Regions from separate parts of the Comamonas sp. MYb21 genome, predicted to be linked through region 1. Evidence: predicted binding sites of a transcription regulator. Region 1 holds the regulator's gene; the other holds the start of a gene.
The links. The regulator sigma-54, encoded in region 1, starts transcription at its own class of promoters, with help from an activator protein. The targets are predictions, from matches to a motif close to TGGCANGNAANCTGCTTT.

Region 1 (5,205 bases):
GGCCACTTCGAGGCCAGCATGAAGGGCCCGTTTGCCAACGACCTCGATATCCGCTGGGGCGCTGCGCAAGCGGCCTACCAGGCCGGCCATCCGCAGCAGGCGCTGCAGCAGCTGCGCGTGATTGCCCAGGCCGATGTGCATTTCCGCGCCGAGGCCGTGGGCCTGCTGGTGGCCAAGTCCTATGCCCAGCTGGGCGACCAGGCGATGGCGCGCAAGAGCTTTGACTTTGCGCGCCAGCACTCGGGCAGCTTTGATGTGATGGCCGAGTACGCGATCTGGGCCGCAGGCCAGGGCGACTGGCAGACCGCCAATGCGCTGCAGGCCGAGTTGAACAAGGCGATGACGCACTGGAGCGGCCAGCAGCGCCAGCTCAACCGCGAGATGCTGCAGCGCCTGAAAACCGCGTTCGCCGCCCAGCCCAAGTAAGCGCGCGGCCCTGGGACGGCTGCAATAGGCCTGCTGCCAGCAGGCCATCAAACCGCCCGGCAGCCCTTGCCGCACGCCAGTTTGCGCTTGCGCAGACAGCCGCCACAGCGCAGTCGCTAAAATCGCTGTCTATGGCAAAAATCATCGTTCTGGCCCTGGTGCTGCTTTTCTTTGGCTGCGGCCTCTACATGCACCTGCGCGGCAAGGTGCGGCACAAGCTGCTGCGCCAGCTGTTTGACCACTCCACCTTTACGGCGCCGTTCAATGTGTTCATGCTGATGTTCAGCAAGGTACCGCGCACGCCCTACCTGCCCACCAGCACCTTCCCCGACCTGGCCCCGCTGCAGGCCCACTGGCGCGAGATCCGCGAAGAGGCCATCGGCCTGCACCAGGCCATGCAGATCAAGGCGGCGGCCAACAACGACGACGCGGGCTTCAACTCCTTCTTCAAGACCGGCTGGAAGCGCTTCTACCTGAAGTGGTATGGCCAGGCCCACCCGTCTGCGATGGAGCTCTGCCCCAAGACCACGGCGCTGGTGCAGGCCATCCCCGGCATCAAGGCCGCCATGTTTGCCGAGCTGCCGCCCGGCGCTAAGCTCAACCTGCACCGCGACCCCTATGCCGGCTCGCTGCGCTACCACCTCGCTGTGCTGGCGCCCAATGACGACCGCTGCATGATCGAGGTCGATGGCACGCCCTACAGCTGGCGCGAGGGCGAAGGCGTGATCTTTGACGAGACCTTCATGCACTGGGCCGAGAACGGCTCCGAAGGCAACCGCATCGTGCTGTTCTGCGATGTCGAGCGCCCGATGACCAATGGCTTTGCGCAGTGGCTCAACCGCTGGCTGGGCACGCATGTGGTGGCTGCTGCCAGCTCGCCCAACAACGAAGGCGATCCGCGCGGCTTCATCAGCCGCATCTTCAAGATCTCGTTCTACATGGGCCAGTACCGCCGCCGCTTCAAGGCCTGGAACAAGACCGCCTACAAGCTCACCAAGTTCGGCCTGATGCTGGCCGTACTGGCCTTGTTCATCTGGTGGCTGTGGCCGAAGTAAATCGGCAGCTTCCACAAGCGAAAACCGCAGTGCCCAGGCAGCTGCGGTTTTTTTATGGTGGCTGAGACTTTGGCTACAGCGCCTTGCGCAAGCTGGCGGGCGGGATGCGCATGGCCTCGCGGTACTTGGCCACCGTGCGGCGCGCGCATTCAATGCCCTGGGCCTGCAGCAGATCGGCGATCTTTGCATCCGACAGCGGCTTCTTCGCGCTTTCCTCGTCGAGCAGCTGCTTGATCAGCGCCTTGACGGCCGTGCTCGACGCGCTGCCGCCGGTCTCGGTGCCCAAGCCCGAGCCAAAGAAGTACTTGAGCTCAAACGTGCCCTGGGGCGTGGCCATGTACTTGGCCGTGGTCACGCGGCTGATGGTGGATTCGTGCAGGCCCAGCTCGTCGGCAATCTCGCGCAGCACCATGGGGCGCATCGCCAGCTCGCCATGCACAAAGAAATTGCGCTGGCGCTCGACGATGGCCTGCGAGACGCGCAAGATGGTGTCAAAGCGCTGCTGGATGTTCTTGATGAACCAGCGCGCCTCCTGCAGCCGCTGCTGCAGTGCGCCATGGCCTTCGCTGCCCTTGTGGCTGCGCAAGGCATTGGCGTAGACATCCTGCACGCGCAGGCGCGGCATCACCTCGGCATTGAGCTGCACGCTGAAACCGGGCACCGGCAGGCCGCGCTCATTGCTGGGTCGCACGATGACATCGGGGATGATGGTGTTGCGGTCCACATCGGCATAGGGCCGGCCGGGGCGGGGTTCGAGCTTGGCGATCAGCGCCAGCGCGCTGCGCACCGCCGCCTCGTTGCAACCGGTCAGCTGCACCAGCTTGCGCACATCACGGCGCGCCAGCAGATCAAGGGACTCCTGGCAGACCAGCAAGGCAGTCTCCAGCGCCAGCGCATCGGCCTCGGGCGTGTCCGAGCCCTCTTCATCCAACAGGCGCTGCTGGGCCTTGATCTGCAGCTGCATGCACTCGGACAGGTTGCGCGCGCCCACACCAATCGGCTCCAGGCTTTGCAGCAAGCGCAGCGCCACGGTCAGGTGGTGCAGCAGCGCCTCGTAGCGCTCGGGGTCCGAAGCATCGCCAAAGCTTTGCGCGAGCTCGGCCAGCGTTTCTTCGAGGTAGCCGTCGTCGTTCAGCGATTCGATCAGAAAGTAGAGCGCGGCCCGGTCTTCCTGGCACAGGCGCAGCGACAAGGCCTGGCGGTGCAGCACATCCTGCAGGCTCAGGTGCTCGCTGCGCCGGTCGGACATCGGCGTCTCGTCGTCATCATCGCCTGCGCTGGAGCGGGCGGGCAGATCGCCGCCCCACTCTTCCCAGTCCGATGCCGAATCGCCGGCAGCGGCCTCGGCATCGACGCCGGTTTCCTTGCCCGCAGCAAAATCCAGCGGCTGGTCGGAGGTTCCGGGCTCGAAATCGCTGCTGTTGCTGGTGTCGGCGCTGGCAGCAGTATCGGCAGCCTTGTCGGCTGCTTCTGCAGCCTCGGCAGATTCAGCGGCGTCTTTACCGGCTTCGGCCTCGGGGGCCTCTTCGCCCTCGCGCTCCAGAAACGGGTTTTCGTCGAGCATCTGCTCGACTTCCTGCGTCAGCTCCTGCGTGGACAGCTGCAGCAGGCGAATCGACTGCTGCAACTGGGGCGTTAGGGTCAGGTTCTGCGATACGCGCAGCGACAGCGACGGCATCATGGCTGCGCCTTTGCAGCGGCTGCGGCAGTTGGCAACAGATCAGCCCTACCGGGCCCGCAGCGCGGGTCGGTAGCTTGGCTGGCACGCCCGCCAAGGCGTGCGGTGTCACATACGGAAATGTTCACCCAGATACACCCTCCGGACCTCTGCGTTCTCCACAATCTCTTGCGGCGTCCCGGCGGCCAGCACCTTGCCATCGCTGATGATGCAGGCATGGTCACAGATACCCAGGGTTTCGCGCACATTGTGGTCGGTGATCAGCACGCCAATGCCGCGCTCCTTGAGGAAGGCGACAATGCGCTGGATCTCGATCACGGCGATGGGGTCGATGCCGGCGAAGGGCTCGTCGAGCAAGATAAAACGGGGCTGGGTGGCCAGTGCACGGGCGATCTCGACGCGGCGGCGCTCGCCCCCGGACAGCGCCACCGACGGTGACTCGCGCAGGTGCTCGACCCGCAGCTCCTGCAGCAGCGCGGTGAGCTGGCGCTCGACCTCGGCGCGCGAGAGCGGCTTGCCATGCTCATCCTTTTGCAGCTCCAGCACGGCGCGCACATTGTCCTGCACGCTGAGCTTGCGAAAGATCGAGGCTTCCTGCGGCAGGTAGGACAGGCCCAGCTGCGAGCGCTGGTGGATCGGCATATTGGCCACCGACTGCCCATCGATGCGGATATCCCCGCCATCGCTGCGCACCAGGCCCACGATCATGTAGAACGAGGTGGTCTTGCCCGCGCCATTGGGGCCGAGCAAACCCACCACTTCGCCCTTGCGCACCGACAGCGATACATCCTTGACCACCTTGCGGCTGCCATAGGACTTCTCCAGGTGCAAGACCTCCAGCTGGCTGCGGTGGTCGCTGTTGGCGACCCGGGCATTGACGGAAATGGTCGACGAGTTTTCTGCCACGGTTACTTGGCTCCGTCGTTCAGTTGGGTGCTGGGGCGCAATGGCGTCTTGTCATCGGCAGCGGGCTTGGCCGGGGCGCTGGCCTTGTCGTCCGCCTTGCCGTCGGCCTTGGGCGTCAGGATCACGCGCACGCGGTCCTTCTTGGGCGCGCCGGGCTTGGGATCGGCCGCCGCCTGGGCACCCTTTTGGCCGGAGACCGTGAAGGTGTCGCTCAGGTTGTTGTAGACGATCAGCGGGCCACTGACCTGGTCGGTCAACGTGGTCTCGCGGTAGCGGCGCAGCTCGCCACGGCGCTCAAAGTGCACGGTGTCGTCGCGGCCGTTATAGGTGATGACCTCGCCTTCGCCTTCGACGAACTCGTCGGGCGCGCCAGGGGCGGAATCCCGCTTTTGGCGGAAGAACGCGAGCTTGCCCGGCGCAGCGGTGACCACGCCGTGCTGGAAGCCGTCGCGGTCCTGGCTCACGGTCAGCTGCGCGCCACGGATGATGATGGTGCCCTTGGTCACCACCACATTGCCCGTGAAGACACTGGTCTGCTTGAGTTCATCGTGGCGGCCATCGTCCGCCTCGATGTTCATGGGCTTGGTGCGGTCTGCACGCTCGGCGTGCGACAGCAGCGGCACGGCCAGGGCCACTGCCACCAACAAAGTGTTAAAAATACGGTGTCTCATAAGGCATGAATCTTGCTCTGCCCCATTGTAGCCATGCTGGAGCGTTGGGCCGTTTTTGGCACAAAAAAGCCCGCGCGTGCGGGCTTTGTCTAAAGCGTTGGGGAGGCCGCTCAGCCTTGTGCCGCCAGGAACTCTACCACTTGCAGCACGTTGCTCATCGAGCCGGCACGGGTGCCGTCGGTGTAGTACTTGCCCGCCACGCCCAGCGATGGAACGCCTTCGACGCCGTAGGACTCTTGCAGCTGGGTGGCCTTGCGCACCTGGCCTGCGACGCTGAAGGAGTTGTAGGCTTCCTTGAACTTGGCCAGGTCCACGCCGTTCTTGTCCATCCAGGCAAAGATCTCGTCGTCCTTGTTCAGGCGTTGGCGCTCCACGTGGATCGCACGGAAAACCTTGACATGCACGTCAGGGATCAGGCCCATCGACTCCAGCGCAAAGTAGATCTTTTGCTGGGGCACAAAGGTGTTGT
Region 2 (5,205 bases), on a different contig from region 1:
GCGCAGATCCAGCTATCCGAAGACCGTCTGGCCAAGATCACCGGCGTCAAGCCTTTGCCGCTGTTCCGGGCTCCCGGCGGCAAGACCTCGCCCAGCCTGATTGCGGCGGCCAGGCGCTGCGGCTATGCCCATGTGGGCTGGTCGCCAGCGGGCTTTCTGGGCGATGAACTGCCCAGCGACAAGTACCCCAACCAGCAGTTGCTGGACAAGGCACTGCGCGACATCCGCCCCGGCGATATCTTGCTGGCCCACCTGGGCATCTGGGACCGCAAGGACCCCTGGGCGCCTGCCGTGCTGCAGCCCTTGATTGAAGGCTTGCAGGCCAAGGGATTTTGTTTTGCCACCTTGCGTGAGCACCCGCAGTACCAAGATTGGATTCGTCAGCATGGTGGCTGATAGCCCTTGCCGTAGCGCACACTGGCGGCTGCAGGGCTTGCGGCCCGCATAGAACTAATGGTTTGCCATGGAATTTCTCAGCACGCTTTTTGACAACGCACAGCAGTGGCTGTTTGAGCAGTTGCTGCAGCCGCTGCTGTTCAACCTCGGCCTGGCCAGCTATCTGGAAGATGGCTACACGGCAGCGGGCTGGTTCCTCGTGGGCTGCCTGCAGATCCTCGTCATGGTGCTGGTGATTGCGCCCTTGCAGCGCTGGCGGCCGGTCGAGGCCGTGACCGACCGGCATGCGATCCGTGTGGACATGCTCTACACCTTTATCCATCGCCTGGGCCTGTTCCGCCTGGCCTTGTTCTTTACCATCGATCCGCTGTGGGACATGGTGGTGGGGGCGCTGCGCGTGCGCGGCTTTGAGACCTGGCACCTCGATGCGCTGTGGCCTGGCGTGACCGACCTGGGCTGGGTCAGCCTGCTGATCTACCTGGTGGTGTTCGACTTTGTCGCGTACTGGATCCACCGGGGTCAGCACCAATTCGTCTGGTGGTGGCGCCTGCATGCCTTGCACCATTCGCAGCAGCAGATGACGATGTGGAGCGACAACCGCAACCACCTGCTCGATGACCTGGTGCATGACAGTATTCTGGTGTTTGTCGCCGTGTTGATCGGTGTCGCACCCAGCCAGTTTGTGGCGATTGTCGCGATCACCCAGCTGAGCGAAAGCCTGCAGCATGCCAATCTGCGCCTGTGGTTTGGCCGCCTGGGTGAGCGGCTGTGGATCAGCCCGCGTTTTCACCGCCGTCACCATGCGATCGGCATCGGCCATGAGTCGCCTGCCAACAATGCCGCGCCCAACACCGCTGTGAAAGCCGGCGAGGCTGCCCCGCGCACCCGCTTGGGGGGCTGCAATTTTGGTGTGCTGCTGCCATGGTGGGATATGCTTTTTGGCACCGCCAACTTTGAGCTACGCTATGACCCCACCGGCATCCGTGACCAGGTGCAGCCCAACCGGCAAGGGCAGCTGCGCGATTACGGGCGCGGCTTTTGGAGCCAGCAATGGCGTGGGGTACTGCGCCTTTTGGGCCGCGCCTAGGTGCGGCACACCCGCTTGATACCGAATCACTGAGCGGCCCGCCAGCCTGGCCACCCGCCCAGATACACAAGGAGTTCACCCCATGCCCCTCGCGTCTGCGGGCTCCCGCCTGATGTTTGATGCCTTCTGGCGTGCCGCCGCCTATTGTTTCCGGCCCCGGGTCATGCTGCTGTCGGTGCTGCCACTGGTGGTGATGCTGGTGGCCTTGGGTGGCTGGAGCTATTTTTACTGGTCGGGCGCCGTGGCGACGATGCAGCACTGGGTGGAGACGATTGGCTGGCTGCGCACGGTATTCAGCTGGTTTGGCAGCAGTGGCACCGAAGGTTTTGCGGCCGGCATTGCGCCCTTTGTGGTGCTGATCCTGATCACGCCGGTGGCAGCGGTGGTCGCGCTGCTGGTGATTGCGCTTTTGATGACGCCGGCCCTGGTCAACATGGTGACCGAGCAGCGCTTTGCCCGGCTGGAGAAGAAGCAGGGCATGGGCCTGGTCACCAGCGTGCTCTGGGCCTTGAGCACCTCGGCGGTGGCCATTGTGGCCTTTGTCGTCACCATGCCGCTGTGGCTGATCCCGCCTTTGGTGCTGATTGTGCCGCCCGTCATCTGGGGCTGGCTGACCTACCGCGTGATGAGTGTGGATGCCCTGGCCGAGCATGCCAGCAAGGCTGAGCGCGACACGCTGCTGCAGCGCCACCGCTGGCCGCTCTTGCTGATGGGCATCATCTCGGGCTACATCGGCATTGCGCCCAGCGTCGTCTGGGCCTCGGGCATGGTGTTCACCATTGGCTTTGTGGTGCTGATTCCCATCGCCGTGTGGATCTATGCCATCACCTTTGCGTTTTCCTCGCTGTGGTTCATCCACTTCTGCCTGGCCGCGCTGCAGCAGCTGCGGATCGAGAATGGCGACCTGGGCGCGCAGCCGCCGGTGGCGGAGCCGCTCGTGGCCGATACAACCGATGCCAGCTTGCTGGCCGATGGCACGGAGCCCAAGTAAAAACCTGTTCAAAAATGGAAGGGCGCGGAGCAGGGCATGTGCCAATGGGCTCGGCCTGTGCCTCAGCTGCCAATGCACCAATAAGGTGCGAAAATAGCTATTTTGGTGCATGTGCGCCATCCGCATAAAGCGCTGGTAGTTTTGCACCATCTTGGTGCTTGTGCGGCAATGCAGGCCCTGGTCTGCAGGGATCTGGGCCCTGGGCTGCAAAATCCTCGTCGTCCCTCGGAGGCCCAGGCCAAAAGCGCGGTACAGTCTGGCATTGGGCACAGTCCGGGTGCGGTCGCGTTCTGGCGGGCCCGCATTTTCTGGTCGGCATGGGCATGTCACAAAACTGGCACGTAAACTGCTTTAGTCTTGGCACAGCCCTTTTTATTCACGATTTTCTTTGGAGCATTAGATGGCCAAGAGCGTTGCAGATGTGATGAGCATGTTGGACGAGAACGAGGTCAAGTTCGTTGATCTGCGTTTCACCGACACCCGTGGCAAGGAACAGCACGTCACGGTGCCTATCTCGCACTTTGACGAAGACAAGTTCACCTCGGGCCACGCGTTTGATGGCTCCTCCATCGCTGGCTGGAAGGGTATTGAAGCATCCGACATGCTGCTGATGCCCGATCCCAACACCGCCAATATCGATCCGTTCTTTGACGAAACCACGATGTTCCTGCAGTGCGACGTGATCGAGCCCGGTGATGGCAAGGCCTATGACCGCGATCCACGTTCGGTGGCCAAGCGCGCAGAAGCCTACCTGAAGGCATCGGGCCTGGGCGATACCGCCTACTTTGGTCCAGAGCCAGAATTCTTCATCTTCGACGGCGTGCGTTGGAGCACCGAACCCAACAACCCGTTCTTCGACATCGAAGAATACGAAGCACCCTGGAACAGCGGCGCCAAGTTCGACAACGGCAACCGTGGTCACCGTCCACGCGTCAAGGGCGGCTACTTTCCTGTGCCTCCTGTTGACAGCACCCAGGACATGCGCGCTGAAATGTCGCTGCTGCTCGAATCGCTGGGCATCCCGGTCGAAGTGTTCCACCATGAAGTGGCGGGCGCTGGCCAGAACGAACTGGGCACCCGTTTCTCGACTCTGGTCGAGCGTGCGGACTGGACCCAGGTGCAAAAGTACGTGATCTGGAACGTGGCAGACACCTATGGCAAGACGGCAACCTTCATGCCTAAGCCATACTCGGGCGACAACGGCTCGGGCATGCACGTGCACCAGTCTGTGTGGAAAGACGGCAAGAACCTGTTCGCCGGTGACGGCTATGCCGGTCTGTCCGATTTCGCGCTGTACTACATCGGCGGCATCATCAAGCACGCTCGCGCGCTGAACGCCATCACCAACCCTGGCACCAACAGCTACAAGCGCCTGGTTCCTGGTTTCGAAGCGCCTGTGAAGCTGGCTTACTCGGCCAAGAACCGCTCGGCATCGATCCGTATTCCTTACGTGAGCAACCCCAAGGGCCGCCGCGTGGAAGCACGTTTCCCCGATCCCCTGATGAACCCCTACCTGGGCTTCGCAGCGCTGTTGATGGCCGGTCTGGACGGCGTGGAAAACAAGATCCATCCGGGTGAAGCCGCCACCAAGGATCTGTACCATCTGCCTCCAGAGGAAGACAAGCTGGTTCCTACCGTGTGCCACAGCCTGGACCAGGCTCTGGAAGCACTGGATGCCGACCGCGCGTTCCTGACCAAGGGCGGTGTGTTCAGCGACAGCATGCTGGATGCCTACATCGAGCTGAAGATGGGCGAAGTGACCCGCTTCCGCCAAGCCGTGCACCCTGTCGAATACGACATGTACTACTCGCTGTAAGGCCCTGCTGGCCAGGCCCTTGGGGCTTGGCTCTTTGGGTAAAACGGCCTGCCGACCTGCGAGGGTGGCAGGCCTTTTTTTATGCGTGCTCTCGGGGCAGGGGGCATGCCCGGACAGGGGTGAATCTGTAACAGCAGGAACTGTTCGGCATGATCGGCCTCCTTTGTAGCTACACTGCGGGTTGCAGAGAGGGGCCATCGTGCAAAGCCGGTAAAGGCTGTCACGGACATACGGGCTAAGTGGAGTGAACGGGCGAAACGGGGTTATGCATACAAAGTTGTTGTTTTTGATGGTGGCAGTGGCATGTGCGCAAGGCGCGGTGGCGCAGGATCGCATTTATCGCTGTGGCAATGAATACACCAACGATGTGGCCAAGGCGCGGCAAAAGGGCTGCGCCGTGGTTGAAGGCGCCAATGTCACCATCGTGCAAGGCACGCGCCCGCACGCGCCTGCTGCCAGCCCGGCGCCCGCCCCCAATGCCCCCGCAGCTGCCCCGCGCCCCGCGCGCGCGCCCGCTGCTGCCACCCCCGCGCCACGCTCCACCACGGCCGAAGGCCGCGCCCGCGATTCCGATGCGCGCCTCATCCTCGAGACCGAGCTGAAAAAGGCCCAGGACAAAAAGCTCGCCTTGGCGCGCGAGTACAACAACGGCGAGCCCGAGAAAAACGCCCTGGAGATGCGCAACCCTGCCTTCTACACCAAGCGCGTGTCCGATCTGAAGCAGGAAATCACGCGCAACGACAGCGATATCGCCGGCATCCAGCGTGAGCTCCAACGCCTGCCGGCCCCATAATCAAAACTTCTACCTTTTGGGGCATATCCCATGTCTGACCTCCGTGCCATGGATCGCGAATGGCAGGCGCTGGAACACATCGCCACCTTGGTCGCCGTGATACGGCTCGATGGCGCCGCTGT

Region 2: a site for sigma-54 is predicted at 2,810-2,827, ahead of glnA (type I glutamate--ammonia ligase). Genes of this name have one in related genera too.

The regions. Positions count from the first base shown of each region.
Region 1 covers NZ_JBBGZC010000011.1:211,040-216,244, forward strand. The annotation lists gene WH367_RS17835 (hypothetical protein) at 1-426, shown strand, start outside; gene WH367_RS17840 (aspartyl/asparaginyl beta-hydroxylase domain-containing protein) at 558-1,481, shown strand; gene WH367_RS17845 (RNA polymerase factor sigma-54) at 1,555-3,162, opposite strand; gene lptB (LPS export ABC transporter ATP-binding protein) at 3,268-4,044, opposite strand; gene lptA (lipopolysaccharide transport periplasmic protein LptA) at 4,068-4,736, opposite strand; gene WH367_RS17860 (thiol:disulfide interchange protein DsbA/DsbL) at 4,847-5,205, opposite strand, start outside.
Region 2 covers NZ_JBBGZC010000022.1:38,911-44,115, reverse strand. The annotation lists gene WH367_RS24005 (polysaccharide deacetylase family protein) at 1-396, shown strand, start outside; gene WH367_RS24000 (sterol desaturase family protein) at 464-1,483, shown strand; gene WH367_RS23995 (EI24 domain-containing protein) at 1,566-2,474, shown strand; gene glnA (type I glutamate--ammonia ligase) at 2,875-4,290, shown strand; gene WH367_RS23985 (hypothetical protein) at 4,556-5,083, shown strand; gene glnL (nitrogen regulation protein NR(II)) at 5,114-5,205, shown strand, end outside.